DNA from 4 places in the Streptomyces sp. DSM 40868 genome. Region 4 is predicted to be linked to each of the others. Evidence: riboswitches for the same ligand, from Rfam matches in the RefSeq annotation. Region 4 holds a riboswitch; each other region holds the start of a gene.

Region 1 (7,432 bases), 4.8 Mb from region 4:
CCGCGCGCCCGCCTTCGCCCCGAGCGAGGTCGAGCGGCTCGTCCGCAACCGCCTGGACGAGATCCCGCACGAGCTGGCCAACCCCTCCCGCCGGGCCGCCAAGGAGCTCTCCAAGGAGCTGTTCCCGGCGGCCTCGCGCATGTCCCGGCCGCGCCAGGGCACCGAGGAGACCGTCGAGAAGATCGACGCGGCGGCCGTACGTGCCTTCTACGACCGCCATGTACGGCCCGCCACGGCCACCCTGGTCGTCGTCGGCGACCTGACCGGCACCGACCTGGACGCGCTGCTCGGCGACACCCTGGGCGCCTGGACCGGCACCCCGGGCGAGCCGCGGCCGGTGCCGCCGGTGACCGCCGACGACACCGGGCGCGTGGTGATCGTGGACCGGCCCGGCGCCGTCCAGACGCAGCTGCTCATCGGCCGGGTCGGCCCCGACCGGCACGACCGCGTGTGGCCCGCCCAGGTGCTCGGCACCTACTGCCTCGGCGGCACCCTCACCTCCCGCCTGGACCGCGTCCTGCGCGAGGAGAAGGGCTACACCTACGGCGTGCGCTCCTTCGGGCAGGTCCTCAGGTCCGCGCCGGACGGCACGGGCGCGGCGATGCTCGCCATCAGCGGCTCCGTGGACACGCCGAACACCGGCCCGGCGCTGGACGACCTGTGGAAGGTGCTGCGCACCGTCGCGGCGGAGGGCCTGACCGACGCCGAGCGGGACGTCGCCGTGCAGAACCTCGTCGGTGTGGCGCCGCTGAAGTACGAGACCGCGGCGGCCGTCGCGAGCACCCTGGCCGACCAGGTCGAGCAGCACCTGCCCGACGACTTCCAGGCGACGCTGTACCGGCAGCTGGCCGCCACGGGCACCGTGGAGGCCACCGCGGCCGTCGTGAACGCCTTCCCGGTGGACCGCCTGGTGACCGTCCTCGTCGGCGACGCCTCCCAGATCAAGGCGCCGGTCGAGGCGCTCGGCATCGGTGAGGTGACCGTGGTGCCGGCCGAGTAGCGGCCCGGCACGTCCGACGCACGCGCGCGTGGCCCGGCGCATCCGGCACGCGCGCGTGGGGCCCTGACGGCTTACGGGCCGTCAGGGCCCCACGCTGTTCCACTCGGTCCCTCAGATGCCCGTTTTGGGGCGGAGGTTGCCTGTCTGACCTGTGGGATGCGCTACAAAACACCGGATCCGTTTGAGGATCGAAAGCGGGCCGCCGTAGCGTCATCCGGGTTGTTCGTCAGGCAGTGCGCCGCACCCGCGGCACCGGACAGCCATCGCCGAGTCCCCGTACGGCGCGAGCCAGGGGAGCCGGGGACCCACCGTCCCTGGGGTGAATCGGGCGCCCGCGCGCGAGCGAGGGGGTCCGTAGGAGACCTTCCTGCTCCGAACCCGTCAGCTAACCCGGTAGGCGAGAGGGAAGGAAAGGACCAGCCACTTCATGGCGTTCATGTGCGCCACCGGGAAGCACCGCAAGCCCGGCCGGGTCAAGCGCACCACCGCTCAGGCGGCCGGCGTCGCGGCCCTGACCACCACCGGTGTCATCGGCACCCTCGCCGCCTCCCCGGCGCTCGCCGCCGACAACCCCGTGGACCAGACCGGCCTCACGCCGGTCCTCGCCGCCACCGAGGACGTCGCCGAGCAGATCGACGCGCAGGCCACCGCCCAGCAGCAGGCCGCCGACCGCAAGGCGGCCGAGGAGGCCGCGGCGAAGGCCGCCGCCGAGCGGGCCGAGGAGGAGCGGGTCCGCGCCGCGCGCGAGGCCGAGCGCCGCCGGCTGAACACCTTCGTCGCCCCCATCGCGCACTCCTACGTCTCCACCGCCTACCAGGCCTCCAGCTCGCTGTGGTCCTCCGGCTCGCACACCGGCATCGACTTCCACGCGGCCAGCGGCACCACGGTGCACTCGGTGGGCGCCGGCACGGTCGTCGCCACCGGCTGGGGCGGCGCCTACGGCAACCAGGTGGTGATCCGGATGGCCGACGGCATGTACACGCAGTACGGGCACCTGTCGTCCATCGGCGTCACGGTGGGCCAGCAGGTCGAGCCGGGCCAGCAGATCGGTCTGTCCGGCGCCACGGGCAACGTCACCGGCCCGCACCTCCACTTCGAGGCGCGCACGACGCCCGACTACGGCTCGGACATCGACCCCGTCGCCTACCTCCGCGGGCACGGCGTGCACATCTGACGCCCCGCGCGTTTCCGGCGGCCCCGGCTCACCGAGCCGGGGCTTTCGCCGTTTTTCACGCCGTCCGCCGGACTCGTTGTCCAAAAAATATCCATGGATTACCGCCCGCCGTCGGAAATTCCGGCCCGCTGGAATAGAGTCACGGGATACGCGTCCATCGTCGGCGTTTCACGGGGATTAAGGCGGAGGTCGGTCATGCGTATTCCGGCGCACTCGGTGTGCACCGCTGTCCGGGACGACATCGTCGCGGGTGTCTACGAGCGCGGCAGCCGGCTCACCGAGGAAGTCCTGGCCCGCCGCTACGGCGTCTCGCGCGTCCCCGTCCGTGAGGCGCTGCGCACGCTGGAGGCCGAGGGGTTCGTGGTGACGCGCCGGCACGCGGGCGCGTGCGTGGCCGAGCCGACCGAGCAGGAGGCCGCCGACGTGCTGGAGATGCGGACGCTGCTGGAGCCGCTGGGCGCCGCGCGGGCCGCCCAGCGGCGCACGGAGGCCCATCTGAAGGTGCTGCGCGGCCTGGTCCGGCTGGGCCAGGAGCGGGCCAGGAAGGGCAACAGCGAGGATCTGCGCTCGCTCGGCGGCTGGTTCCACGAGACGCTCGCCCAGGCCTGCGGCAGCCCGTCGCTGACCTCGATGCTGACCCAGCTGCGGCACAAGATCGCCTGGATGTACGCGGTGGAGCCCCCGGTGAGCCCGGTGGAGTCCTGGGCGGAGCACGGCGCGATCGTGGACGCGGTGGCGCGCGGGGACGGTGAACGCGCGCGGGCGCTGACGGCCCTGCACGCCGAGCGCGCGGCGGACGCGCACCGGCTGCGCTTTTCCGTCGCCGGGGAGCGTGTGAGGACTTCGCAACATGCCGTAAACATGTCGGGCCTGCGGCATTAACACGGGCACCGTATACAAAGAAGGGTTATTCGGTGGCGGTGTTTTCCGCTGCCCTTTTCGCGGGCTGCCCTTTTCGCGGTGCCGGAAATTCACGGTCGCGGGGGCCCGGATGGGCGAGGTCGGCAGGACGGTCCGCGAGAATTTCGGCCGGCCGGAAAGCCGTAGGCGCCCCGGTCCGAGTGGCGGTGAGAACGCGGAAGCCGCGCCGCCCGGTGCGGACGGCGCGGCTTCCCGGTCGTGCTCAGACGGTCTCGGGCAGCTCCTCCAGGCCCTCGGAGACCAGCTTGGCCAGACGGTCCAGGGCGGCTTCGGCGCCCTCGGCGTCGGAGGCGAGGACGATCTCCTCGCCACCCTGGGCGCCCAGACCCAGGACGGCCAGCATGGAGGCCGCGTTGACGGGGTTGCCCCCGGCCTTGGCGATCGTCACCGGGACGCCTGTGGCCGTGGCGGCTCGGACGAAGAGAGAAGCGGGGCGGGCGTGGAGGCCCTCGGCCCAGCCGACGTTGACGCGGCGCTCAGCCATGTGTTGCTGCCCTTCAGTACTCAGGGTTGTCTAGACCAGTTTCCCATACCGTGAAGCGTGCCCGGAGCGGGCCCGAAGGACCGCTCCGGCGCGACCCCGGACCGCGGCCTCGGTCCGGCGTCGCCCCCATAGACTGCCTCGCGCCGTTGTCGTACGCGACCCTTACGCTGGGGCCCATGCACACCTCGGCGGACCGGCAGGACCGGCACCACTATCCCGCCCACTGGGAGGCGGACGTGGTGCTGCGCGACGGCGGTACCGCGCGCATCAGGCCCATCACCGTCGATGACGCCGACCGCCTGGTCAGTTTCTACGAGCAGGTCTCGGACGAGTCGAAGTACTACCGCTTCTTCGCGCCGTACCCGCGCCTGTCCGCCAAGGACGTCCACCGCTTCACGCACCACGACTTCGTGGACCGGGTGGGACTCGCGGCCACCATCGGCGGCGAGTTCATCGCCACCGTACGCTACGACCGCATCGGCACCGACGGCCTGCCCGCCTCCGCGCCCGCCGACGAGGCCGAGGTCGCCTTCCTGGTCCAGGACGCCCACCAGGGCCGCGGGGTCGCCTCCGCCCTCCTGGAGCACATCGCGGCCGTCGCGCGCGAGCGCGGCATCCGCCGCTTCGCCGCCGAGGTGCTCCCCGCCAACACCAAGATGATCAAGGTGTTCACGGACGCCGGCTACACCCAGAAGCGCAGCTTCGAGGACGGCGTCGTACGCCTGGAGCTGGACCTCGAACCCACCGACCGGTCCATGGCCGTGCAGCACGCCCGGGAACAGCGCGCCGAGGCCCGCTCGGTACGGCGGCTCCTCGCGCCCGGCTCGGTCGCGGTCGTCGGCGTCGGACGCGCCCCCGGCGGGGTGGGCCGCAGCATCCTCGGCAACATCCGCGAGGCCGGCTACGCGGGCCCGCTGCACGCCGTGAACAGGGCCTTCCCCGAGGATCTCAAGGAGATCGACGGGGTGCCCGCGTACCGCTCGGTGCGCGACATCGACGGGCACGTGGACCTGGCCGTCGTCGCCGTACCGGCCGAGCACGTGCCCGCCGTGGTCGCCGAGTGCGGCGAGCACGGCGTCCAGGGGCTGGTCGTCCTGTCCGCCGGGTACGCCGAGAGCGGGCCCGAGGGGCGCGAACGGCAGCGCGCGCTCGTCCGAGCCGCCCGCGCCCACGGCATGCGGCTCATCGGCCCCAACGCCTTCGGGATCATCAACACCGCCGAAGACGTCCGGCTGAACGCCTCGCTCGCCCCCGAGCCGCCCCGCCCCGGCCGCATCGGGCTCTTCGCCCAGTCCGGCGCCATCGGCATCGCCCTGCTGTCCCGGCTGCACCGGCGCGGGGGAGGGGTGACCGGCGTCACGGGCGTCTCCACGTTCGTGTCCGCCGGCAACCGCGCCGACGTCTCCGGCAACGACGTCCTGCAGTACTGGTACGACGACCCGGACACCGACGTCGTCCTCATGTACCTGGAGTCCATCGGCAACCCCCGCAAGTTCACCCGGCTCGCCCGGCGGACCGCCGCGGCCAAGCCGCTGGTCGTCGTGCAGGGCACCGGCACCGCCCCGCAGGGGCACGCGGTACGCGCCACCCGGCTGCCGTACGCGACGGTGTCCGCGCTGCTGCGGCAGGCCGGGGTGATCCGGGTCGACACCATCACCGAGCTGGTGGACGCGGGGCTGCTGCTCGCCCGCCAGCCGCTGCCCGCGGGACCGCGCGTGGCCATCCTCGGCAACTCCGAGTCGCTCGGCGTGCTGACGTACGACCGGTGTGTGGCGGAGGGGCTGCGGCCGGCCCGGCCGGTGGACCTGACCACCGGGGCGACGGCGGCGGACTTCCACCGGGCGCTGGCCGGCGCACTGGCCGACGACACGAACGACGCCGTCGTCGTCACGGCGATCCCCGCGATCGGGGAAGGGTCGCCGGGGGACGCCGAACTGGCGGAGGCACTGCGGTCGGCCGCGGCGGCGGTGCCGGGCAAGCCGGTGCTGGTGGTCCATGTCGAGCTGGGCGGGCTGGCGCAGGCACTCTCGGCCGCGACGAGCACGGCGCCGGGGGCCGCCGACAAGACGCCCGGTGTGGGGACCGGCGCCCCTCCGGCCCGCCGCGCGGACCACGTGCCGGGTGCGCGAGCGGAACGGCCGTGGGGCGAGACGGCGGCACCGCCGTTCGCTCCTGCCGCCGAAACCCCCGCACCCCTTGCATCCCCCGCGCACCAGCCACCACAGGACGGCCCCCGTCTCATTCCCGCCTACCCCGCGGCCGAACGCGCGGTGCGGGCGCTCGCCGAAGCCGTGAGGTACGCGCGGTGGCGGCGGGAGGCGGCCGACCCGGGGAAGGTGCCGGAGTTCGACGACATCGACGAGAAGGGGGCCGCCCGGCTGATCGGCGAGCTGCTCGCCCGGGGCGAAGGGCTCACGATCTCCGCCGAGCAGACCTGCGAGCTGCTCGGCCGGTACGGCATCCCCGTGCGCCGTGCCCTGCCCGCGCCCGGCCCGGGCGCCGCCCTGGACGCCGCCCGCGAGCTCGGCTACCCGGTGGCCCTCAAGGCGACCGCCCCGCACCTCAGGCACCGCGCCGACCTGGGCGGGGTTCGGCTGGACCTCGCGGACGAGGAACAACTGCTGCGGGCGTACGCCGAGCTGACCGAGCTGTTCGGGCCGGCGCAGGAGCTGCGGCCGGTGGTGCAGGCGATGGCGCCCCGGGGCGTGGACACCGTCGTCCGCGCGGTGATCGACCCGGCGGCCGGGGCCGTGCTGTCCTTCGGCCTGGCCGGTGCCGCCTCCCAGCTGCTCGGGGACATGGCCCACCGGCTCATCCCCGTCACGGACCGGGAGGCGACCTCGCTGGTGCGCTCCATCCGCACCGCACCGCTGCTGTTCGGCTGGCGCGGCTCCACCCCCGTGGACACCCCCGCCCTGGAGGAGCTGCTGCTGCGGGTGTCCCGGCTGGTCGACGACCACCCGGAGGTGGTCGCGGTCACCCTGGAGCCGGTCGTCGTCGCCCCGCACGGCGTGAGCGTCCTCGGCGCCACGGTACGGCTCGCGCCCCCGCCCGCCCGTGACGACCTCGGCCCGCGCACGATGCCGGCCTACTGAGCGGCCCCACCGCCGTCCGGAACCCTCCGGCCACACCCGCCCCCGGTCCGTCCGACTGGCCCGGAGTGCCCCTGCCCACGGATTAGGATGGACGCCATGGCCAAGACCAGTACGACGACCCAGGGGCTGCGCGCGGCGATCGAGCGCAGCGGCTACTACCCGGCCCTCGTGGCCGAGGCGGTGGAGGCCGCTGTGGGCGGCGAGCCCGTCCGGTCGTACCTGGTCCACCAGGAGACGACGTTCGACCAGAACGAGGTCCGCCGGCACGTCACCGTGCTGGTCCTCACCGGCAACCGCTTCATCGTCAGCCACACCGACGAGCAGGCCGCCGACAGCACCTCCCCGACGCCGTACGCCACCACCTCCACCGAGTCCGTGAAGCTCGACCGGATCTCGTCGGTCGTGGTCAGCCGGGTGGTCGCCAACCCCGAGCAGTACACGCCGGGCACGCTGCCCCGCGAGGTGGTGCTGACCATCGGCTGGGGCGCGGTCAACCGCATCGACCTGGAGCCCGCCGCCTGCGGCGACCCCAATTGCGACGCCGACCACGGCTACACGGGCAGTTCCACGGCGGACGACCTCAGCCTGCGCGTCAGCGAGGCCGGGGACGGCCCGGAGACGGTGCGCCAGGCGCTCGCCTTCGCGCAGGCCATCTCGGAGGCGACCGCGGACCTCACGCGCTGATGTCCCAGCTCTCCGCCTGGGACCACCCGGAGCCCCTCGCCCTGGACACCGCGCCGCTGCCCGAGTACGGCAGC
Region 2 (7,432 bases), 2.6 Mb from region 4:
CGTGGCGGCGGCGCTGCTCGTCCTCGCGATACCGGCCGCGCTCCGCCTCCCGGCCCGGCGACAGGGCTGAGCCCGACCGCCCGTCAGCCCGCCGTCAGCTCCGTGAGTTCGGTCAGCGGCAGGGTGTGCCGGGTCTGCAGGGCCTTGGCGCGCAGGTAGTGGATGTTGTGGGCGGTGGTGAAGACGCCGGTGGGCACGCGGTCCCGGACGGCGATGCCCCGCGCGCGCAACTGGTCGGCCTTGTCGGGGTTGTTGGACAGCAGGTCCAGCTCCGTGATGCCGAGGGCGGTGAGCATCTGGGCGGCGGCCGTGTAGTCGCGGGCGTCCTCCGGCAGGCCGAGGGCGGCGTTCGCCGCGTAGGTGTCGAGCCCCTCGTCCTGGAGGGCGTACGCGTCGAGCTTGTTGTAGAGGCCGATGCCCCGGCCCTCCTGGCGGAGGTACAGCAGGATCCCGCCGCGGTCGGCGATGCGCTCGACCGCCTCGCGCAGCTGCGGTCCGCAGTCGCAGCGGGCCGAGCCGAAGACGTCCCCGGTCAGGCACTCGGAGTGCAGCCGCACCAGCGGGACGGGGCCCGGGTCGCCCAGGACGACGGCGAGGTGCTCCCGGCCGTCGGCGAGGCCGTGGAAGGTGACGAGTTCCGCGTCGGCGGCGTAGCCGTCGGCGAACCGCAGCGGCACCCGGACGCGGGCGCGCGGGGTGGCGGTGGGGATGTCGGGCATGCGGATCCCTCCGGAGCATGTGCTTCAGATTTGAAGCAGTGGTTCGCAGGGACCCTATCCCATGCTTAAAAGTTAAAGCAATCGACCTCGCCGAGGTCAGGAGCAGGACGACCGGCGCCGCCAGGGAACGTCGTCCGCCCCCGCCCCGGCCCTCTCGCCCTGCAACCCCCGCGCGATCCCCGTGCAGATCTCCTCCAGCTGCCCCACCTGCTCCTCGGTGAGCCGGTCGAACAGCAGCGAACGGACGGTCTCGACGTGCCCGGGCGCCGTGCGCTCCAGTACGGCCATCCCCTCGTCCGTCAGCACCGCGAGCGACGCGCGCCTGTCGGCGGCACAGTTCTCCCGGCGCACCAGGCCGTCCCGCTCCAGCCGGTTCACCACGTACGTCAGCCGGCTGCGGGTGATCTTCAGCGCCTCGGCGAGGTCGGTCATCCGCAACCGCCGGCCGGGGGCGTCGGAGAGGCCGGCCAGCACCGAGTAGAACAGGTGCGGCATGCCGCCCACCTGCTGGAGCTGCCGGTCGATCGCGTCCTCCAGGAGGCGGGAGGCGGCGATGTAGGCGCGCCAGGCGCGCTGCTCCTCGGGTGTGAGCCAGCGGGTCGTCATGCCGCCAGTGTAGGTTTGTTTAAAACTTGAACCAAGCCGCCCGCAGTCCGCCCCGCCCGCCTCCAGAGGAAAGAGCGCCGATGCCCCTGCCGTACGTGCTGCTGTCCGCCGCCGTCTCCCTCGACGGCTACCTGGACGACACCGGCCCCGAGCGGCTCCTGCTGTCCGGCCCGGCCGACTTCGACCGGGTCGACGGGGTACGGGCCTCGGTCGACGCCATCCTGGTCGGCGCCGGCACGATCCGCGCCGACAACCCCCGCCTGCTGGTCAACTCGGCCGAGCGGCGCGCGGCCCGGCGCGCGGCGGGCCGCCCCGCGTACCCGCTGAAGGTCACCGTCACCGGCTCCGGCGACCTCGACCCGGCGGCGAACTTCTGGCACACCGGCGGCGACAAGCTCGTCTACACCACCGACCGGGGCGCCGTACGGGCCGCCCGCCTCCTCGGGAGCACCGCCGATGTGGTCCCGCTCGGCCCCGCCCTGGACTGGCGGGCCCTGCTGGAGCACCTGCACGACGTGCGCGGGGTGCGGCGGCTGATGGTCGAGGGTGGCGGCACGGTCCACACCCAGCTGCTCCAGCAGGGCCTGGCCGACGAACTCCAGCTGGTCCTCGCCCCGCTGTTCGTCGGCGATCCGGCGGCCCCGCGGCTGTTCGGACCGGGCGCCTACCAGGGCGGACGCCTGCGCCTGCTGGAGACCCGACGGATCGAGGACGTGGTGCTCATGCGGTACGCGCCCACGGCTCCCGGCTCCGGCACGGACGCCACCGCCGCCGACCGCCACTGGCTGCGCACCGCCTGCGAACTGGCGGCCCTGTGCCCGCCTTCCCGGACGGCGTTCAGCGTGGGCGCGGTCGTGGTCGCCGCCGACGGCACGGAACTGGCCCGGGGATACTCGCGCGAGGGCGATGACCCGGTGGTGCACGCGGAGGAGGCGGCGCTAGCGAAGACCGACCCGGCCGACCCGCGGCTGCCCGGCGCCACGGTCTACTCCAGCCTGGAGCCGTGCGCCCGCCGCGCCTCCCGGCCGGCGCCCTGTGCCGAGCTGATCCTGCGGGCCGGGGTGCGCCGGGTGGTCACCGCCTGGCGGGAGCCGGACACGTTCGTCGAGGCGGCCGACGGGACGGGCGTGCTGACGGCGGCGGGGGCGCGGGTCGTCGTCCTGCCGGAGCTGGAGGAGCTGGCGAAGGCGCCGAACGCCCATCTGCCGGGCTGAGACCGCCCCGGGTGGAGATACACTCAGGGCCCGGAATCCTTGGGATTCCGGGCCCTGGGCCTTCAGTAGCGGGGACAGGATTTGAACCTGCGACCTCTGGGTTATGAGCCCAGCGAGCTACCGAGCTGCTCCACCCCGCGTCGTTGTGACTCCAGTGTACGCCATGTGCGGGATGCTTCGCACACCGGTTTCCGCGGGCCCCTCGGTGGGCCGCTCGACGGACGGTCGCGGGTGTCACGCAAGGTGATCGGGTGAGCGCGCTCGCATAACAACTGAGTCACCATCAAAATCACGAGTGACTGCTGACCGCTTCTGAGCGCCGGTCAAATTGCCCGTTCTGACGGGATAGTTGCTGATAACTCCACCGGTGAAAACGTTAATGATCAAGGGGACCGGCTTGGAAAGTGACTGTCAGGTCTATTAACGTTCGATAACGCAGCGCGGTCGTCCCAGCCGTCACAAGAGGCGGCTCCGTGCGCACGCGCCGAATCCCGCGAGGGAACCGGGGAACCACCACTTTGGGGTGAATCACGCGGATACCGCCGTGTACTCACGCGAGTCCACGACCGGATATACGCGCGTAGGAGACCTTCCTGCTCCGAACCCGTCAGCTAACCCGGTAGGCGGAGGAAGGAAAGGAGAACGCCCGCGTGGCGTCCAACCGGCCTGGCCCCGAAGCCCCGTCCATACCGGCACAGCGCGACACCGAGCCCGAGACCTTCGGCTACGGCGCCTACCGCGCCGACGAGGGCCCGTGGGAGGAGTGGAATCCCACCGAGGACTCCGTCGCCCCGGTCCGCGGCCGGCACCGGGTCGCCAAGCAGCGCGGCGGCTTCGCGCGCAGCTCCACCGTCCTCGGCGTCGGCGTCATGGCCGCGGTCGGCGCGGGCGGCATGGCCAGCGCCAACACCGGCAAGCCGCCGGTCTCCATCTCCATGCCGGACCTGCCCTCGGTCGGCTCCCTGTTCCAGGACGGCTCCGGCGACGACCGGCCCGCCGAGGCCGCCACCGCCACGCTCAGCATCGTCGCCGTGGCCTCCGACGCGAGCCGGGACAGCGCCGACGCGGGCGAGGTGCTGCGCAACCGGATCATGGCGCAGGCCGAGCAGCAGCAGGGCCAGGCCGACAGCAAGGCCGCCGCGGCCGCGCTCGCCGCCGCCGAGAAGCAGACCGCCGAGGCCGCCGCCCAGGCCGAGCAGCAGGCCGCCGCCAAGGCCGCCGCCGCCAAGGAGAAGGCGGAGGCCGCGGCCGAGAAGGCCGAGGCCGAGGCGAAGCGGGCGGCCGAGGAGAAGCGACTGGCCGAGCTGGCCAGGCAGTACGCGCTGCCCACCTCCTCGTACACCATCACCTCGACGTTCGGGCAGGCCGGCTCGATGTGGTCCTCCGGCCACCACACCGGTCTGGACTTCGCCGCCCCCACCGGCACCCTGATCAAGGCCGTGCACAGCGGCACGATCACCGAGGCGGGCTGGGCCGGCGCCTACGGCTACCGCACCATCCTGACCCTGGACGACGGCACCGAGGTGTGGTTCTGCCACCAGTCCTCGATCAACGTCACGGCCGGCCAGAAGGTCGCCACCGGCGAGGTCATCGGCCGCGTCGGCGCCACCGGCAACGTCACCGGCCCGCACCTGCACCTGGAGATCCACCCCGGCGGCGCGCCCACCGGCATCGACCCGATGGCGTGGCTGCGCGACAAGGGCCTCACCCCCTGACGGTTCCTTCCCGGAAGGTCCGGAAATCGGCGCCGGCGGCGGGATGCGATCGACCCCCGCCGGCGTTGACACGACGTATGACGTCACTTCGTAAACTCGGCTCCTCCGACCTCGAGGTCTTCCCGCTCGCCCTGGGCGGCAACGTCTTCGGCTGGACGGCCGACGAGCAGACCTCCTTCGCCGTCCTCGACGCCTACACCGCGGCCGGCGGCAACTTCATCGACACCGCCGACGTGTACTCGGCCTGGGCCGAGGGCAACAAGGGCGGCGAGTCCGAGACCATCCTCGGCGCGTGGCTCAAGGCCCGCGGCAACCGCTCGGACGTGGTCGTCGCGACCAAGGTCAGCCAGCACCCCGAGTTCCAGGGCCTGTCCGCCGCGAACATCAAGGCCGCCGCCGACGCCTCGCTGCGCCGCCTGGGCACCGACTACATCGACCTCTACTACACCCACTTCGACCAGCCCGAGGTGCCGGTCGAGGAGATCATCGGCGCGCTGGACGAGCTGGTGAAGGCCGGCAAGGTCCGGCACATCGCCGCCTCCAACATCGGCGCCGAGCGCCTGCGCGCCTCCCTGGAGTTCTCCGACCGCGAGGGCCTGGCCCGCTACGTCGCCGTCCAGCCGCACTACAACCTGGTCTCCCGGGACACCTACGAGGGCCCGCTCCAGGAACTCGTCGCCGCCGAGGGCCTGTCCGCCGTCCCGTACTTCGCGCTCGCCTCGGGCTTCCTGACCGGCAAGTACCGGCCCGGCGCGACGGTGGACAGCGCCCGCGCCGACCGGGTGCAGGACTACGTGGCCTCCGAGCGCGGCCAGAAGGTCCTGGCGGCCCTGGACGAGGTCGCCGCCGCCCATGAGGCCCCGGTCGCCACGGTCGCCCTGGCCTGGCTGGCCGCCCAGCCGACGGTCACCGCCCCGATCGCCTCCGCCCGCACCCCGGAGCAGCTTCCGGCGCTGCTCGGCGTGGCGGAGCTGAAGCTGACGGACACGGAGGTCGCGAAGCTGACGGAGGCATCCGCCTAGAAGATCAGGTCCGGTACGGGTTGTAAGGGGAGTACGCCACCGCCGGGTATCCGTACGGCGCCGCCGGCCCGTACACCGGGGCCGGGGCGGCGGCCCGGCTCGCGTACTCCAGCGCCGGCCGGGCCACGTGCCGGCGCCGCCACAGCTCCGCCAGCAGCTCCCGCTCCCGTACGGTGAAGTCCGCCCCGGCCCGGCCCGCGCGCCCGCGCCGGCGCAGGAAGGCGAGCGAGGTGGCGTACCCCTCGTAGCGGGCCACCTCCCGGGCCGCCGGGCGGCCGTGGTGGTGCCGGGCGTAGTCCCGGGCCATCCGGCGCGCCCGCATCGACCCGAGCGCGAACGGCTCGCCCGGCCCCAGCCACCCGGCCAGCACATACGCGGGCAGCTCCGCCCGCACGGCGCGCAGCTCCCGCTGCCGGGTCCAGATGGCGAGCCAGGTCACCAGCCCGAACACGGGCACCATGAAGCCGCCGTAGACGGCGAAGAACCCGTACTGCCCGAAGGTGGCCGAGCCGTTCCAGAAGGCGTGCATGCCCATCGCGAGCAGCAGCCCGCACACCGGCAGCAGGATCCGCCGCACCGGCCGGCGCTCGGCGGACAGCGCGGCGATGCCGAAGCCGATGCCGGTCAGGACGGTGAACAGGGGGTGCGCGAACGGGGACATGACGATGCGCACGAAGAAGGTGGCGGCGGTGACGGAGGCGATGCCCCGGTCGCCGGTGAGCTGGTCGGTCCCGAAGGCCGTACCGAGGTAGAGGATGTTCTCGGTGAACGCGAACCCGGTGGCGGTGGTCCCCGCTATCACCACGCCGTCCACGATCCCGGTGAAGTCGCGTCTGCGGAAGAGGAAGACCAGCAGCACGGCGGCGGCCTTCGCGGACTCCTCCACGACCGGCGCTATCACCGTGGCGCCGAGGGTGTCGGCGCTGGCCGGGTCGGCGGTGGAGGTCGCGATCCACTCGGTGGCGAAGCTGTTGGCCACGATGGCTATCAGCGCCGCCGCGCAGGCCCCCCAGGCGAAGGAGAACACCAGGTTCCGCCAGGGCCCCGGCTCCACCCGGTCCAGCCACCGGAACGCGGCGATCAGCCAGGGCACCGGCAGTACGGCCAGCCCGAGTCCGACGAGGAACCCGTCCGTGCCGGTCTGCCGCCTCACCAGCGCGAGGATGACCAGCCCGGACAGCGCCAGCAGTGTGCTCGGCGCCCCGTACCGCACCCACCTGCGCTGCCACCAGTGCGGGTGGCGGAGCACACCGTCGCCGGGGCTCGGAGGACGGGTCGGGAACGGAGGACTGGTGGCCACGGCATCGACCCTAACGGTGACGGGACGAGGGGCTGAGCGGATTACCGGCCCGGACGTCGAGCGGCCCGGGCCTTCCGGTCGGCTATCCGTCCTGGCGGTGCGGTACGCGTCGGAACAGCAGATCGTTCACGACGTGTCCCTTGTCCAGTCCCTGTCCCTCGAAACGGGTCAGCGGCCGGAACTCCGGACGCGGCGCGAAACCGCCGTCCGGCTGGGTGTTCTCGAAGTCGGGGTGCGCGGTGAGCACGTCCAGCATCTGCTCGGCGTACGGCTCCCAGTCCGTGGCGCAGTGCAGCAGCGCGCCGGGCTTCAGCCGGGTCGCGGCGAGCGTCAGGAACTCGGGCTGGATGAGCCGCCGCTTGTGGTGCCGCTTCTTGGGCCAGGGGTCGGGGAAGTAGACGCGCAGCCCGTCCAGCGAGTCCGGGCGGAGCATCTCCCGCAGCAGGATGATCGCGTCGCCGTTGCCCACCCGGACGTTGGTGAGGCCGCCCCGGTCGGCGAGGCCCAGCAGGTTGCCCTGGCCCGGGGTGTGCACGTCGACGGCGAGGATGTTGGTGTCCGGGTCGCCGGCGGCCATCCGCGCGGTGGCCTCGCCCATCCCGAACCCGATCTCCAGGACCACGGGACGGTCGTTCCCGAACAGCTCGGCCAGGTCGATCACCCGCTGCCCGTCGATGTCCAGTCCCCACTTCGGCCACAGCCGCCGCAGGGCGTCCGCCTGCCCGGCCGTCACCCGGCTGCGCCGCGGCTGGAAGCTCCGGATCCGCCGCTCGAAGTGCGAACCCGCGGGGTCCGCCCTGGGCCCGTCCGGGAAGCGCGGTTCGCCCTTGGCCCGGGCGGGCCGGACGGGGTCACC
Region 3 (7,432 bases), 2.1 Mb from region 4:
TCCTCGCGGTTCTCGGCGTCCCGGGAGGCGGAGGTGGCGACGAAGCGGATCCGCTCGGCGCCGTGCTCCTTGATGATCCCGGCGTACTCGCGGCAGGCGGCGAAGGTGCGCTCCAGCGCCTCCGGGGCGAGCCGGCCGGTGCGGTCGACGTCCTGGCCGAGCCGCACGATCGTCATCCGGCGGTCCAGCTCGGTCAGTTCCCCGGTCGCCGGGTCGGCGTCGGCGACCAGCAGCCGGATGGAGTTCGTACCGCAGTCGACGGCGGCCACACGGGTCACTTCGCGTCCTCCTCGGGGGTGTCGGCGGTCACGCACGCGCCCTTGCGCCACCACTCCGGCAGCATCGCCAGGGCCTCGTCGCCGAGCGGGTTCACGCCCGGGCCGGCGGCCAGCGAGTGGGCGACGAGGACGTGCAGGCACTTCACCCGGTCGGGCATGCCGCCCGCGCTCGGGAAGCCCTGCAGGACCTCGATCTCGTCCCGGCGCCGGATGTAGTCCTCGTGCGCGGCCCGGTAGGCGGCGGCCAGCTCCGGGTCGCTCTGGAGCCGCTCGGTCATCTCCTTCATCACGCCGTTCGCCTCCAGCGTGCCGATGGCGGAGGACGCCTTCGGGCACGTCAGGTAGTACAGCGTCGGGAAGGGCGTGCCGTCGGGCAGGCGCGGCGCCGTCTCCACGACGTCCGGCTGACCGCACGGGCAACGGTGCGCGATGGCCCGAAGGCCCCGCGGCGGGCGGCCCAGCTGCTGCTTGAAGGCCTCTACGTCCGCGTCGGTGGGCTCGGTGCGCGGAGTGGGCGGCGGAGGGGTTTCCATGACTGGCTGTCGGAGACTTTCTGTCGGTTCACTGGTCGGAGGCGTCGGACTTGTCGACGCCCTCCCAGACGTTCGCGTACCAGGGCCGGCCGGCGGCCCCGAGGTCGGCGCGGGACTGCTTGGCCGCGCCGGGGTCGACGACCACGTACCCGGTCTCGCCCGGCCGTACGTAGTGCAGCCGGCGGCGGATCTGCTGCTCGGCGTAGGCGTCGTCCTGCCAGCGCGCCTTGAGGTCCCGCAGCTGCTCCACCCGTTCGCGGGCCTGCCGCTGCTCGCGCTGGAGGTCGGCGATCTCCGCCCGCTGGGAGACGTACTGCCGCATCGGGTAGGCGAGGGCGACGACCATCGTGCACAGCACCAGCGCGAGCAGCGCCGCCCGGCCGGTGAGCCGGGAGCGGCGGGCCTGCCGCTTGGTCTGCGAGCGGTAGACGCGGGCCGCGGTCTGCTCGCCGAGCAGCCTGATCCTGGTCGCGGTGGAGAACCGGTCACGGTCCTTCACGCCCATCTTCCCCGCCTCCCGTCACACGCGCGTACGTCCCCGGACACGGTACGGGACCGGGTACGGGGACGTACGTACGACTGGCTAGGACTTAGCCCAGGTTGGGTCAGCCCTTGAAGCGCGGGAAGGCGGAGCGGCCCGCGTACACCGCGGCGTCGTCGAGGATCTCCTCGATGCGCAGCAGCTGGTTGTACTTGGCGACGCGCTCGGAGCGGGCCGGGGCGCCGGTCTTGATCTGGCCGCAGTTGGTGGCGACGGCCAGGTCGGCGATGGTGACGTCCTCGGTCTCGCCGGAGCGGTGGGACATCATGCACTTGAAGCCGTTGCGCTGGGCCAGCTCGACGGCGTCCAGGGTCTCGGTCAGCGAGCCGATCTGGTTGACCTTGACCAGCAGGGCGTTGGCGGCGCCCTCCTCGATGCCCCGGGCCAGGCGCTCCGGGTTGGTGACGAACAGGTCGTCGCCGACGAGCTGGACCTTGTCACCGAGCTTGTCGGTGATGGTCTTCCAGCCCTCCCAGTCGTCCTCGAAGAGCGGGTCCTCGATGGAGACCAGCGGGTACGCCTCGACCAGCTCGGCGTAGTACTCGGTCATCTCGGCGGCGGTGCGGTTCTTGCCCTCGAAGACGTACGAGCCGTCCTTGTAGAACTCGGACGCGGCGACGTCGAGCGCCAGGGCGATCTGCTCGCCGGGGGTGTAGCCGGCCTCCTTGATCGCCTCCAGGATGAGGTCGAGGGCCTCACGGTTGGAGCCGAGGTTCGGGGCGAAGCCGCCCTCGTCGCCGAGGCCGGTGGACAGGCCCTTGTTCTTCAGGACCTTCTTCAGGGTGTGGTAGACCTCGGTACCCCAGCGCAGGGCCTCGGAGAAGGACTCCGCGCCGATCGGGGCGATCATGAACTCCTGGATGTCCACGTTGGAGTCGGCGTGCGAGCCGCCGTTCAGGATGTTCATCATCGGCACCGGCAGCAGGTGCGCGTTCGGGCCGCCCAGGTAGCGGAAGAGCGGCAGGTCGCTGGCCTCGGAGGCGGCGTGGGCGACGGCGAGCGAGACGCCGAGGATGGCGTTGGCGCCGAGGGAGCCCTTGTTGTCGGTGGCGTCCAGGTCGAACATGGCCTGGTCGATCAGGCGCTGCTCGGTGGCGTCGTAGCCGACCAGCTCGGGGCCGATCTGCTCGATGACGGCGAGGACGGCCTTCTCGACGCCCTTGCCCTGGTAGCGGTTCGGGTCACCGTCGCGCAGCTCGATGGCCTCGAACGCGCCGGTCGAGGCGCCGGACGGCACGGCGGCACGACCCGTGCTGCCGTCGTCGAGGCCGACCTCGACCTCGACCGTGGGGTTGCCTCGGGAGTCCAGGATTTCCCGGGCTACGACGACGTCGATGGACGGCACGAGCATCTCCTTCTTGGATGTGACGCTGGAAGTGCGGGGCTGGTGTGCCTTGCGACTAGAGCCTAACCGTCCCGGGCCGCTCGGCCGTCGACCGACCGCCCCGTGGACAGAGCGACGGTACCTTTTGTTTCTACTCGAAACAAAGGGGGTCGGGGCATTTCCCGGCCGGGAACACCGGGCCGGACGCGGAAAACCCCGCCCCGGCGCGTACGGGGGAACACGCGCCGGGGCGGGGAGCCCTTGGGGACGGGGGTGGCCCGCACGGGGCCTTGGGGGACCGCCCGCAGGTGCGGGGCCTGGGGGCCTCGGGGGGCGCCCTGGGGGGCCCGGGCGCCCGCCGGGATGTGCGGGCCGTGGCCCCGGAGGGTTACTTCAGGTGGAGCTGCTGGCCCGGGTAGATGAGGTCGGCGTCCTGGACGATGTCCTTGTTCAGCTCGAACAGCTTCTCCCAGCCGCCCGCGACCTTGTGCTCCGCGGCGATGGTGCTGAGCGTGTCGCCCTCGACGACCTTGTACTCGCCGTCGCCCTTCTTGACCTTCTTGCCGGTCGGGGTGGTGACGGTCTTGCTCGCGCCGCCGGTGCTCTTGCCCGAGCCCGTGCCGTTGCTCGTGGTCGTGCTGTTGCTCGTGCTCTTGCTCGTGGCGGCCGGGCGCTCGGCGGAGCGGGAGGCGGCCTGCTGGTCGGCCGAGCGGGTGGTGGTGCCCGAGTCCTGGGTGGACGGGGCGGACGGCGCCGGGGCGGAGCCGTTGTAGGGGGTGCTCGACAGGCCCGTGCCGCAGACCGGCCAGGCGCCCTTGCCCTGCGCGGCGAGGACCTTCTCGGCGACGGCTATCTGCTGCGACTTGCTCGCCTTGTCGGCGGTGGCGGCGTACTGCGTGCCGCCGTACGCGGCCCAGGTGGAGGCGGAGAACTGCAGACCGCCGTAGTAGCCGTTGCCGGTGTTGATGGACCAGTTGCCGCCGGACTCGCACTGGGCGACCGTGTCCCACTGGGAGGCGGTGGCGGCGGAGGCGTTGCCGGCCGCCATCAGCGGGGCGGCGACGGCGGCGCCGGTGACACCGGCGAGCGTGACGGCGCGGACGGCCTTGGACGGACGACGGTGCTTGCCCTTGCCGGAAAACAGCATGGATCGATTCCCCTCACCGACGCCTACGAGGTGAGCTGTCGGGTTCGGGCCGGTTGAGTTGCCCGGCCGCGTCCGACGCTTTCGCGTGAACGCGGCTTCACCCCCAGCCGGTCCCAGCCTCAACTGCTGGGCCCGGCACTTACCTTGGGTCCCCCGCTCCTGCCTACGGCGCTTGACGCGACGACTGTTCCCGGGCGACCGCCGGCAGGATTCGGCGTGGCGGAAGCCGGGGCTCGCGGTGACGAGCGGCCTCGACCGTAGACAGGTGATCGCCGAGATTTCAAAGACGATCAGGGCTTCTGAGACTCATCCCACACTTTCGCCAAACCGGACATTAGGGCGTTAAGCGGGACGTCAATTCCCGCTACTTCGCGCCCGTTTCGCCCTGGACATCCAGGGTCTGACCGGCGGTGATGTGGTTCGGGTCGGCGCCGATGGCCTTCTTATTGCCGTCGTACAGCGCGCGCCATCCGCCGTCGACGTCAAGGGAGTCGGCGATGGAGGACAGCGAGTCGCCCTGGCGGACGGTGTAGGTGTCCGGTTCGCGGGAGGCGTGACGTCCGGACGTCGTCCCGTTCTGACCGTTTGTCAGGCTTTCGTCCGCGCTCGGACCCCGGTGACGTCCGCCGGTGGCGACCGCGCCGGTGTCGACCAGGCTCCAGGACCCGGCCGCCTGCTGCGGGTTGCTCACGGTCCCGGCGTCCGGGGTGGCCGTCGGGGAGCCGCCGGGGTACCGGGTGTTTCCGGTGCCGGGCGTGGGGAACTTGTCGGACTCGGTGGTGTCGGTGCCGGTGGAACCGGGGGTCTCGCCCGCGCCCTTGTCCGCCGCCTTGCCCGCGTCTTCGCCGGTGTCCTTGCCCGTGCCCTTGTCACCCTTGTCGGCCTTGTCGCCCTTGTCCTGCTTGGTGGACGGCGTGCCGGTCGGGGTCGAGGAGGGGGCGGTCTCCGGGTCGGCGGTGGAGCCGGTGGAGGGCGACGCGTCCGGCGTACCGGACGGATCGGAGGTTCCGGGGGTTCCGGACGTACCGGAGCCACCGGCCGATCCGGACGCATCCGACGAACCGGTGGTGTCGCCGGAGCCGCCGACGCCCGTGTCGACGTCCATGGACCCCGAGTTCCGCGTGAGGCCGGACAGCAGGGCGCAGGTGGCCCAGGGGGCGGTGCCCCGGGCGGCCAGGATCTTCTCGGCGACGGCGATCTGCTGCTGGCGGCTGGCCTGGTCGGGGCTGGCCGCGTACTGGCCGCCGCCGTACTTGTCCCAGTCGTCCTGCGAGATCTGCAGGCCGCCGTAGTACCCGGTGCCGTTGTCCGCGCTCCAGGAGCCGCCGCTCTCGCACTCGGCCACCTTGTCCCACGTGGTGCCGTCGGCCGCGTTGGCGCTCGCCGCGCCGAGGAGCGGGATGGCGATGGCGGAGCCGGTCACTCCGGCCGCGACGAGGAGGGCCGGAGCCTGGCGGGGGCGACGGTGTCGACCGTTCCCGGAGAGCATGCAGAAGCCTTTCGAGCGACAGCAGGACCGGCGCGGCGGTTGGAGCCGCTCGCCGCGCTGATGGGTGAACGTATCGGCAGACGATCACTTGTCACAAGTTCATGCCGCACAGATCACGTGAAGATCACAGAGTTGAGAAAGTGTCACCTTCCTCTGGAGGGCCTGTGTTCAGGCGGGCGGCGTGAACTCCACCGGCAGGGTGCGCAGGCCGCGCATGATGAGCCCCCCGCGCCAGCGCAGATCGGCCGGATCGGCGGCCAGCCGCAGGTCGGGCAGGCGGGTGAACAGGGTGGCCAGCGCGGCCTGGCCCTCCAGCCGGGCGAGCGGCGCGCCCAGGCAGTAGTGGATGCCGTGGCCGTACCCGAGGTGCTGGTTGTCGCGGCGGCCGAGGTCCAGTACGTCCGGGTCGGCGAACCGCTCCGGGTCCCGGTCGGCGGCGGCGAGGACGACGAGCACCGGGTCGCCCGGCGCTATGTCCTGCCCGCCGATGGTCAGCGGCTCGGTGGCGAACCGCCAGGTGGCCAGCTCCACCGGGCCGTCGTAGCGCAGGAGTTCCTCGACGCCCGTCTCCAGCAGGTCCCGTTCGCCGCGGGCCAGGGAGTCCTGAAGCCGGGCGCGCTGGCCGGGGTGGGTGAGCAGGGCGTAGGTGCCGTTTCCGATGAGGTTGACGGTCGTCTCGAAGCCGGCGAACAGCAGGATGAAGGCCATGGCGGCGGCCTCGTTCTCGGTGAGGTGCTCGCCGTGGTCGGAGGCGCGGATGAGGCCGGAGATGAGGTCCTCGCCGGGCTCGGGCGTGGCGGACAGCGCCTCGCGCTTCTTGTGGATCAGCTCGGCGAGATAGCCGCGCATCTTCTTCACGGACCGCGCGACCCCTCCCCTCGGTCCTCCCCCGTGCCGGATCATCATGCCCGCCCAGTCCCGGAAGTCGTCCTGGTCCTCGCGCGGGACGCCGAGCAGGTCGCAGATGGCGTAGATGGGCAGCGGGAAGGCGAACTCGTGGATGAGGTCGGCGGAGCCGGTCTTCTCGAACCGGCCGATGAGCTGGTCGGTCAGCTCCTGCACCCGGGGGGCGAACTCGGCGACCCGGCGCGGGGTGAACGCCTTGCTGACCAGCCTGCGCAGCCGGGTGTGGTCCGGCGGGTCGATGTTCAGCAGGTGCGTCATCAGCTCGGCCTTGCGCTCGCCGGGGATGCCGGTCTTCCCCTTGGCGTGCGCGGGCTCGTCGTGGTGGGCCGGGTTCTTGCTCAGCCGCTGGTCGGCCAGGGCCTGCCGGGCGTCGGCGTACCGGGTGACCAGCCATGCCTCGACTCCGCTCGGCAGCCGGGTGCGGTGCACGGGGGCGTGTTCGCGCAGCCAGGCGTAGGCGGGGTAGGGGTCGGCGGCGAACTCCCACGTGAAGAGGGCGGGGGCCGGCTGCTCGGCGGGGGCCGGCTGGTCGGGGTGGTGCTGGTCGGTCACTCCTCGACCGTATCCGGCGCGGCGGGTGTCCCGCCGGGCGCCTTCCGGGCGGCGGGGCGGCCCCGGCGGGCGGCCTTGCGGTACCGGGGGGAGTCCGGGGTGCCGGAGGGCGTTCCGCCTACGCCTCGTCCTCCTGTCCGCCGTCCGTCGTGCGCGCCGCCTCGGTGTCCTTGATCGCGTCCCGGTACACCCGGGCCGCCGCCCGCAGCGCCGCCTCCGGGTCGACGCCGTCCGCCTCGGCGGCGACCGCCAGCGCCAGCAGCTCGTACCCGATGCCCTCGCCGCGGGGCAGGGGCACCTCCAGGCCCGCCGTACGGACGCGGGAGGCGAGCTTGGCGGCCAGGGCCAGGCCGGGCTGGCCGAGCGGGACGCCCTCCGTTATGGAGGTGCGCCGCTTCTCCTCGGCCTTGGTGCGCAGCCAGTGCTCCGCGACGTCCTCCGGGGTCTCCGCCCGCTCGTCGCCGAAGACGTGCGGGTGGCGGTGGATCAGCTTGGCGACGATGCCACCGGCCACGTCGTCGACGGAGAACGGCGCGTCCGGGTCCTCCTCGGCTATCCGGGAGTGGAAGACGACCTGGAGGAGGACGTCGCCCAGTTCCTCGCGCAGCTCCTCGCGGTCGCCAGCCTCGATCGCCTCGACCAGTTCGTATGCCTCCTCGATG
Region 4 (7,432 bases):
AGGTGGTCCGCGTACGACTCCTCGTACGCGGCGGGCGGCGGGTCCGCGAACACCTGGCGCGGCAGCACACCGGTCCACAGCTCGTGCATCCCGCCCTCGGGGTCGCACACCGACATCGGCTGCCAGGTGTCACCGTGGTAGCCGCCCCGCCAGGTCAGCAGCCGCCGCTTGGCCGGCCGGCCGAGCGAACGCCAGTACTGCAGGCACATCTTCACCGCGACCTCGACCGACACGGACCCCGAGTCGGCCAGGAACACGTGCTCCAGCCCGTCCGGTGACAGGTCGACCAGGAGCTTCGCCAGCCGGACGGCGGGCTCGTGCGTCAGCCCGCCGAACATGACATGGCTCATCCGGCCCAGCTGCTCGCGCGCGGCCTCGTTCAGCACCGGGTGGTTGTAGCCGTGGATGGCCGACCACCACGACGACATGCCGTCGACCAGCTCGCCGGAACCGTCCGCGAGCCGCAGCCGGACCCCGCTCGCCGACTCCACGACGAGCGGGTCCACCCGGCCGGGCATCGGACCGTACGGGTGCCACACATGCCGCCGGTCCAGCTCCAGCAGCTCCGCGACGCTCGGCTCAGGCATTGGGCGCGAGGTCCGTGCCGGCCCCCCGGCGGCGGACGGCGACCAGGTCGGTACGCGGCTCGGCGACGGCAGGCCCGCCCGCCGTACCGCACACACCGCCGCCCGCGTGCGAGCCGCAGCCTCCCTCCGCGTGCGAGCCGCAGCCCGCCTCCGCGGGGGAACCGCAGCCGTGCGCGGCGTCGGCCCGGTGCGCCGGCAGCGTCACCTCCCCGGCGCCCTCCACCTCGAAACCGGCGTCCGCGATCATCTCCAGGTCGGCCTTGCCGGCCTGGCCCTCGCTGGTCAGGTAGTCGCCGAGGAAGATGGAGTTGGCCAGGTGCAGCGCCAGCGGCTGCATGGAGCGCAGGTGGACCTCACGGCCGCCCGCGATCCGGACCTCCACGTCCGGGCAGACGAACCGGACCATCGCCAGGATCCGCAGGCAGCGCTGCGGGGTGAGGTTCCACTCCTTGGCCAGCGGGGTGCCCTCGAACGGGATCAGGAAGTTCACCGGCACCGAGTCCGGGTCCAGCTCGCGCAGCGAGAACACCACGTCCACCAGGTCCTCGTCGCTCTCGCCCATGCCGGCGATGAGACCCGAGCAGGCGGACAGACCGGCCGCGTGCGCCTTGCGCACCGTGTCCACCCGGTCGGCGTAGGTGTGGGTGGTGGTGATGTCCCCGTAGGTGGACTCCGAGGTGTTGAGGTTGTGGTTGTAGGCGTCCGCGCCCGCCGCGCGCAGCCGCTCCGCCTGGCCGTCGGAGAGCAGGCCGAGGCAGGCGCACACCTCGACGTCCTCGTTCTGCTCCTTGATCGCCTTGATGGTCTCCGAGACCCGGTCCACGTCCCGGTCCGTCGGGCCGCGCCCGCTGGCCACCAGGCACACCCGCTTGGCCCCGCCCGCGAGACCCGCGGCGGCGGCCTGGGACGCCTCGTCCGGCTTGAGCCAGGTGTACTTCAGGATGTCGGCCTTGGAGCCCAGCCGCTGGGAGCAGTACGAGCAGTCCTCGGGGCACAGGCCCGACTTGAGGTTGACCAGATAGTTGAGTTTCACCCGTCGCCCGAACCAGTGCCGGCGCACCTTTCCGGCCGCGGTCACCACGTCGAGCAGGTCGTCATCGGAGGTGGCCAGCACGGCGAGCGCTTCCTCGCGCGTCGGCATCTCGCGCCGAAGCCCCTTGTCCACCAGCGTGTTCAGCAGGTCCATGAGCGACGATCCTGTCCTACGGGACCGCTCCCGGCCAAGGAGACTTGGCACAACGGAGACGGTTGATCGTGTGGGTATTGCCACACCCTGGGCGGCTGATCATGCCGCTAGGGTCTGTTCGATACCTACAAAAGCACCGGAGGAGCCATGGCGTTCGGCTGGATCGACGAGCAGGCCGAGGCGCGCCGCCGCGCCGGACTCGTGCGCGCCCTGCGCCCCCGCCCCGCCGACTCACCCCTGCTGGACCTGGCGAGCAACGACTACCTGGGTCTGTCCCGCCATCCCGAGGTCACCGAGGGCGCCGCCGAGGCCGCCCGGCGCTGGGGCGGCGGCTCCACCGGTTCCCGGCTGGTCACCGGCAGCACCGAGCTGCACGCCGAACTGGAGCGCGCGCTCGCCGCGTTCTGCGGGTTCGAGGCGGCCCTGGTGTTCTCCTCCGGGTACGCCGCGAACCTGGCCGCGGTCACCACGCTCGGCCCGCACGGTTCGCTGATCGTCTCCGACGCGGGCAACCACGCCTCCCTCATCGACGGCTGCCGGCTCGCCCGGGGCGAGACCCAGGTGGTCGGGCACGCCGACCCCGAGGCCGTGCGCAAGGCCCTGGGCACGCGCCAGGGCACGGCGATCGTGGTCTCCGACACGGTCTTCTCGGTCGACGGGGACCGGGCCCCGCTGGCCGAACTGGCCGCCGCCTGCCGGGAGTACGGCGCGGGACTGGTGGTGGACGACGCCCACGGCCTCGGCGTGCTGGGCGAGGGCGGCCGGGGCGCGCCGTACGCGGCCGGTCTCGCGGGCGCCGGCGACGTGGTGGTCACGGCCACCCTGTCCAAGTCGCTGGGCAGTCAGGGCGGCGTGGTGCTGGGCCCCGCCCGGGTGATCGACCATCTGGTGAACGCGGCCAGGACGTTCATCTTCGACACGGGGCTGGCGCCGGCGGCGGCCGGTGCCGCGCTGGCGGCGCTGCGGCTGCTGGAGCGCGAGCCGCGGCGGGCGGCACGCGCCCGCGAGGTGGCCGCGGAACTGCACGCACGGCTGACCGCCGCGGGTCTGGAGGCGGTACGTCCGGACGCCGCGGTGGTCTCCGTGCGGGCTCCGTCCCCGGAGCGGGCGGTGCGCTGGGCGGCCGACTGCCGCTCGGCGGGTCTGGCCGTGGGCTGTTTCCGTCCTCCTTCCGTGCCCGACGGCATCTCACGGCTGAGGCTGACCGCCCGCGCGGACCTCTCCGGGGCCGAGATCGAACGCGCTGTACGCGTCATCGGCGAGACGCGACCATGAGTCGGCGTGACACGGCCGTGAATCGCACGAAATTGATGAAAGATTGAACGAATCTGATCAGTGTGTGAGTCGGAACGTGGTCAGAGGGCGGTCACAAATCCCGTCCAGCTCTCGGGGGAGAAGAGCAGGGCGGGTCCGGCGGGGTTCTTCGAGTCGCGCACGGCGAGCAGTCCGGCCGCGGGGCCGGAGCGCGGCCGTGCCGTCTCCACGCAGTTGTTCGCTCCCGTGCTGCGGCTGCTGCGCAGCCAGCGCACCTCGTGCAGGTCGGTACTGACGGGGACGTTCCGAGGCAGAGCTGACATGGTGCCTCCTTACACGCCGTCACCTATCCCGGCGATGTAGTCCAACGAGTCCTCGGGGGAAAGGGCGTGGAACTGAAGGGTGCTGAAGGCCTCGGAGTAGGCCATGAGGTCTTCTTTCCGTTCCAGGTAGAGGCTACTCGTCAACTGGTCGAGAACAACCACGTCCAGATCAGAAGTGCTCGGAAATGAGAAGATAACGAAAGGCCCGGTGAGGCCGATATGCGCCCCCGCCGTGAAGGGCAGCACCTGGAGCCGTACCTGCGGCAGCCGGGCCGCCTCGATCAGCCGCCGGCGCTGCCGGGCCATCACCCCGGGACCGCCCACCTCGCGGCGCAGTACCGCCTCGTCCAGTACGGCGCTCAGCGCCAGCGGCGGGTCCGACCGCAGCACGTCCTGCCGGGCCAGACGCACCTCCACCAGGGTGTCCAGACGGTCCTCGTCCAGGTCCTTCACGGCGGCCCGGGTCACCGCGCGGGCGTACTCGGCGGTCTGCAGCAGACCGGGCACCACCGTGGTCTCCAGGGTGCGCATCGCGCTCGCCTGTGACTCCAGGCTGATGAAATCCCGGTACGTGGGCGGCAGTACACCCCGGTAGGCGTGCCACCAGCGGTGCCGGCCGCTCGTCTCCTCCGACCCCGCCAGTATCAGCAGCAACTCGCGCAGATGCCTGTCCCGCACCTCGTAGGCGTCCAGCAGCAACCGCAGATCGGCCGGTTTCACGCCGCTGGCACCGGTCTCGATACGGCTCACCTTCGACTGGTGCCAGCCGACCAGCCTGGCCGCCTCACCGCTGGTGAGCCCGGCGCCGGTGCGCAGCGTGCGCAGTTCGGCGCCCAGCTTGCGGCGGCGCACCGCGGGACCGTTCTGCATCGGCTCCTCCTTACTCCGTCCGGACCGCCCCGATACGGTCTCGCGTCGCACAGTTCACCGCTTCGGGCGACAGATATATGCATATCTTGGTGGATCGCCCCCCGTGACCGTCCCGGTGATGGCAGTCTGACGGACAAGCACCAGTCCGGGACCGTACTCGAACCCACCGCCGTATGGCGGGCCGCGGTCCCGTTGGGAAAGGGACGACGTCGCCATGGCAGACCATCTGGAAGCCTCCGTCACTCTGCCGAGCGATCCCGCCTCGGTCTCGGCCGCGCGCTCCTACGTCGTGGGCACCCTCGCGGAGTGGGGTCTGCCCTCGGACACCGAGACGGCCGACACCGTCCGGCTCATCGTGTCCGAACTCGCGACCAACGCCGTGCAGCACACCTTCGGCCAGTCACCCACCTTCACCGTCGACATCGCGCTGCACCATGACGAACAGTTGCGCATCGGCGTCACGGACAGCCATCCCCGCTTCCCGAAGAGACTGCCCGCCGCGGTCCAGCAGGACAATGGGCGCGGCATGGTGATCATCCGCTGGCTCACCGCGGAGTGCGGCGGCCGGCTCCGGGTCCGCCCGACCACCGAGGGCGGCAAGACGGTCTCCATCGAACTCCCCTGGTGCCTGCCGACGGCACCGGAGCCTCCGGCGGTCTGACGGAGGGGGCGGGCGGCGCGAGGGCGGCGGACGCCTCACGGCCGCGGGCGAGGGGACAGTGAGGAACTGCCGCCGGAACACTCGGACCAGTCGTACGGGCCTGGCCTGCCGGACTGGGGCGACTGAGCCGACGTCGCCAACCGGGTACCCGTGGGGACGCTCCGGCGGTTGGGGGCGGCCAGGGTGGGAGCCGGCGGGCGGAGGCGTCCCGCCTGTGGTGTACGGCCCCCCGGGGCAGTAGTTCGGGAGGCGAGAGCCTTTTACGGCGGGCGGGCCGGGCTGCCACGACCCACCGCCACGCGCCCGGACCGACCTCGCTGGGCACTCGCCCGGTCTGGCCCCCCTGCCAGGCAGAGCCATGTCGGTGCGCCGGGCAGCCACCCGGACTCCAGATTTCCCCGTGTGCCCGCCCGAGCCGGAGGACGGCCGTGCTCCCGAGCGCTCCCGGGCCGAACCCGCCGGCCCGGGCCGGCGAGCGGCCGGCGGTGTTCCGCCGAGTGTTCCGGGTTCGAGCCGCCCGCCTGTGCCGGGAGGTGGGCGGTGGTGGTCCGGCGAGCTGCCCTTGCGTGCCGAGAGGCAACCGTGGCCGTCGGGCGAGTGTTCCGGGTTCGAGCCGCCCGCCTGTGCCGGGAGGTGGGCGGTGGTGGTCCGGCGAGCTGCCCTTGCCTGCCGAGAGGCAACCGTGGCCGTCCGGCGAGCGATGAGGGGCCGAGCCGCCCGCCTGCGCCGGAGGGCGGCCGTGATGGCCCGCCGGGCACTCCGGGGCCAAGCCGCCTGCCCGTGCCGGAAGGCCCGGCGTGGTGATCCGCCGAAGCCCTCCGGAGGCGAGTCGCCTGTCCGTGCCGGAGGGCGGCCGTGATGGCCCGCCGGGCACTCCGGGGCCAAGCCGCCCGCCCGCGTCGGAAGGCAGCCGTGGCGGCCCGTCGAGCCGTCTGTCGCCCGTGCCGGAAGGGGAGCCCTCCGGCACCGGTTGGACGGCACCTTCAGGTTGGACCTCTTGCCGGTGGCTCCCCGCGCCCCGCGGGCGGCACCGGCCGTCGTGGTCGGCCCCAAGGCCCCGCCGCCCCAGGGCTTCAGGCGGGCCGGAGAGGCACTGTCGGCGTGCGCGGGGATGCGGCCCTGTCGCCGGGCCGCTCCCCGTCGCGCGGGCGGGTCAGCCGACCCGGCCGTACCAGACGCTCTTGGACCAGATCTTCTGCAGCTTCACCACGTCCCCGGTCTTCGGGGCGTGCCAGATCTTGTTGTGGCCGGCGTAGATGCCGACGTGGTAGACGCTGGAACCCGAGTGGAAGAAGACCAGGTCGCCGGCCTTGCGGTTGCGGGCGGAGATGTGGCGCGACTTGTTGTACTGCTGGGCGGCGGTGCGCGGCAGCTTCTTGCCGGCCTTCTTGAACGAGTACAGCGTCAGCCCCGAGCAGTCGAATCTGCTCGGTCCGGTGGCGCCCCACCGGTACGGGGAGCCCTTCTTGGAGGCCGCGACCTTGAGTGCCTTCGACGCGATCGTCGCGGCGGAGGCGTCGGTGGCGAGACCGGGTACCGCGATCGAGCCGCCCACGGCGGCGAGGGTGAGAGCCGAGGCCGTACCGGCCCGGGCCATCAGCGACGGGACTCGATTGAGCGCAGTCATGCGCAACCCTTCGTCAGCCGCCTGTGAAGGATGACCTGTCGGATTCGGGCTGGCGAAGTAGCCCGGCCGCGTTGCCACGGCTTCACCCCAAGGGCCGCCCGGAACCTCCGCCCCCGCCCGACCTGTGTCGGACGGCTGGACATCCGTTCCGGCGAACCCGCCTTGCTTGGGTCCTCCACTCCTGCCGATCCACTTCCGTCGACCGGTCATCCGAGCGGCGGCAGGACTCGGCGTCCGCCCGGACCGCCCCGCCGCGGTGGCGGGGGCTTGTCGTCAGACAGGGATCTTGGCTCACAACTGTCTGAAAATCCCAACGGAATCGGGGATTTGTGGTGTTCCTCACCACTCACCCGTTCGGGTGGACAGTGCTCTGTTCGAGGCACCGTCAGATCACCGTCGTAGCCCCGGACCTGGGGTGATGTCCTCGCCGGCGATCCATGGACCCGTGCGTTGCGCAACCCGGGAGGCCCGGAAAAGGATCGGGATGTACACCGGTCGGCGGTACGTCGTTCGGGCCGTTTGAACTCCGGTCCGAACGACGCGTGTCGACGTATCGGTGCCGCCGGCCCGGTCCGGTGTCCGCCTCAGCCGACGTCGTCCGGCGGGAGCGCGACGCGAGCGGCCCGGCGCTCGCCGTCCAGCACCCGCAGCGCCCGTGCCAGCGTGTCCCCGTGCAGCTCCGTCTCGCCCCGCTGGTGCATCAGCGCGAGCGCGTCCCGCAGCTCTGCCGCCTTGCGCACCAGAGCCTGGGCGGCGCGCAGCCCGCCGTAGGTGGGGCCGTGCCGGGCCGGATTGACCCGGCCCAGCAGGTCGACGGCCTCCAGATAACGATCGATCAACTCGCCCTCGGCCCGGGTCAGCGCGGGCAGCGGCGGCAGGTCCGGCAGCACGGGCGGCTCACCCCGCGTCCGGTGCGCCGGGCGT

What was found. A riboswitch is a leader RNA that binds a small molecule or an ion and turns the genes downstream of it on or off. The one in region 4 is predicted to bind cyclic di-AMP.
Region 1: another riboswitch for cyclic di-AMP. It lies ahead of HB370_RS29485 (M23 family metallopeptidase); the one in region 4 lies ahead of HB370_RS07500 (C40 family peptidase).
Region 2: another riboswitch for cyclic di-AMP. It lies ahead of HB370_RS19350 (M23 family metallopeptidase); the one in region 4 lies ahead of HB370_RS07500 (C40 family peptidase).
Region 3: another riboswitch for cyclic di-AMP. It lies ahead of HB370_RS17160 (transglycosylase family protein); the one in region 4 lies ahead of HB370_RS07500 (C40 family peptidase).

What each region holds. Positions count from the first base shown of each region.
Region 1 covers NZ_CP050504.1:6,479,980-6,487,411, forward strand. Annotated here, with positions in the region: gene HB370_RS29480 (pitrilysin family protein) at 1-1,000, shown strand, start outside; cyclic di-AMP (ydaO/yuaA leader) riboswitch at 1,255-1,415, shown strand; gene HB370_RS29485 (M23 family metallopeptidase) at 1,428-2,174, shown strand; gene HB370_RS29490 (GntR family transcriptional regulator) at 2,370-3,056, shown strand; gene HB370_RS29495 (HPr family phosphocarrier protein) at 3,298-3,579, opposite strand; gene HB370_RS29505 (GNAT family N-acetyltransferase) at 3,756-6,674, shown strand; gene HB370_RS29510 (DUF5998 family protein) at 6,771-7,358, shown strand; gene HB370_RS29515 (nucleotide pyrophosphatase/phosphodiesterase family protein) at 7,358-7,432, shown strand, end outside.
Region 2 covers NZ_CP050504.1:4,264,639-4,272,070, reverse strand. Annotated here, with positions in the region: gene HB370_RS19375 (DHA2 family efflux MFS transporter permease subunit) at 1-70, shown strand, start outside; gene ribA (GTP cyclohydrolase II) at 84-719, opposite strand; gene HB370_RS19365 (MarR family transcriptional regulator) at 816-1,325, opposite strand; gene HB370_RS19360 (dihydrofolate reductase family protein) at 1,406-2,539, shown strand; tRNA gene HB370_RS19355 (tRNA-Met) at 2,606-2,679, opposite strand; cyclic di-AMP (ydaO/yuaA leader) riboswitch at 3,012-3,182, shown strand; gene HB370_RS19350 (M23 family metallopeptidase) at 3,190-4,254, shown strand; gene HB370_RS19345 (aldo/keto reductase) at 4,332-5,276, shown strand; gene HB370_RS19340 (PrsW family intramembrane metalloprotease) at 5,281-6,576, opposite strand; gene trmB (tRNA (guanosine(46)-N7)-methyltransferase TrmB) at 6,659-7,432, opposite strand, start outside.
Region 3 covers NZ_CP050504.1:3,807,216-3,814,647, forward strand. Annotated here, with positions in the region: gene HB370_RS17140 (Ppx/GppA phosphatase family protein) at 1-278, opposite strand, end outside; gene HB370_RS17145 (DUF501 domain-containing protein) at 275-811, opposite strand; gene HB370_RS17150 (septum formation initiator family protein) at 840-1,316, opposite strand; gene eno (phosphopyruvate hydratase) at 1,417-2,697, opposite strand; gene HB370_RS17160 (transglycosylase family protein) at 3,065-3,823, opposite strand; cyclic di-AMP (ydaO/yuaA leader) riboswitch at 3,829-4,004, opposite strand; gene HB370_RS17165 (transglycosylase family protein) at 4,188-5,312, opposite strand; gene HB370_RS17170 (cytochrome P450) at 5,481-6,770, opposite strand; gene HB370_RS17175 (nucleoside triphosphate pyrophosphohydrolase) at 6,889-7,432, opposite strand, start outside.
Region 4 covers NZ_CP050504.1:1,688,950-1,696,381, reverse strand. Annotated here, with positions in the region: gene HB370_RS07530 (adenosylmethionine--8-amino-7-oxononanoate transaminase) at 1-587, opposite strand, end outside; gene bioB (biotin synthase BioB) at 580-1,773, opposite strand; gene HB370_RS07520 (8-amino-7-oxononanoate synthase) at 1,921-3,048, shown strand; gene HB370_RS07515 (DUF397 domain-containing protein) at 3,129-3,350, opposite strand; gene HB370_RS07510 (helix-turn-helix transcriptional regulator) at 3,360-4,220, opposite strand; gene HB370_RS07505 (ATP-binding protein) at 4,435-4,881, shown strand; gene HB370_RS07500 (C40 family peptidase) at 6,035-6,508, opposite strand; cyclic di-AMP (ydaO/yuaA leader) riboswitch at 6,512-6,652, opposite strand; gene HB370_RS07495 (hypothetical protein) at 7,093-7,398, opposite strand; gene HB370_RS07490 (ATP-dependent Clp protease proteolytic subunit) at 7,406-7,432, opposite strand, start outside.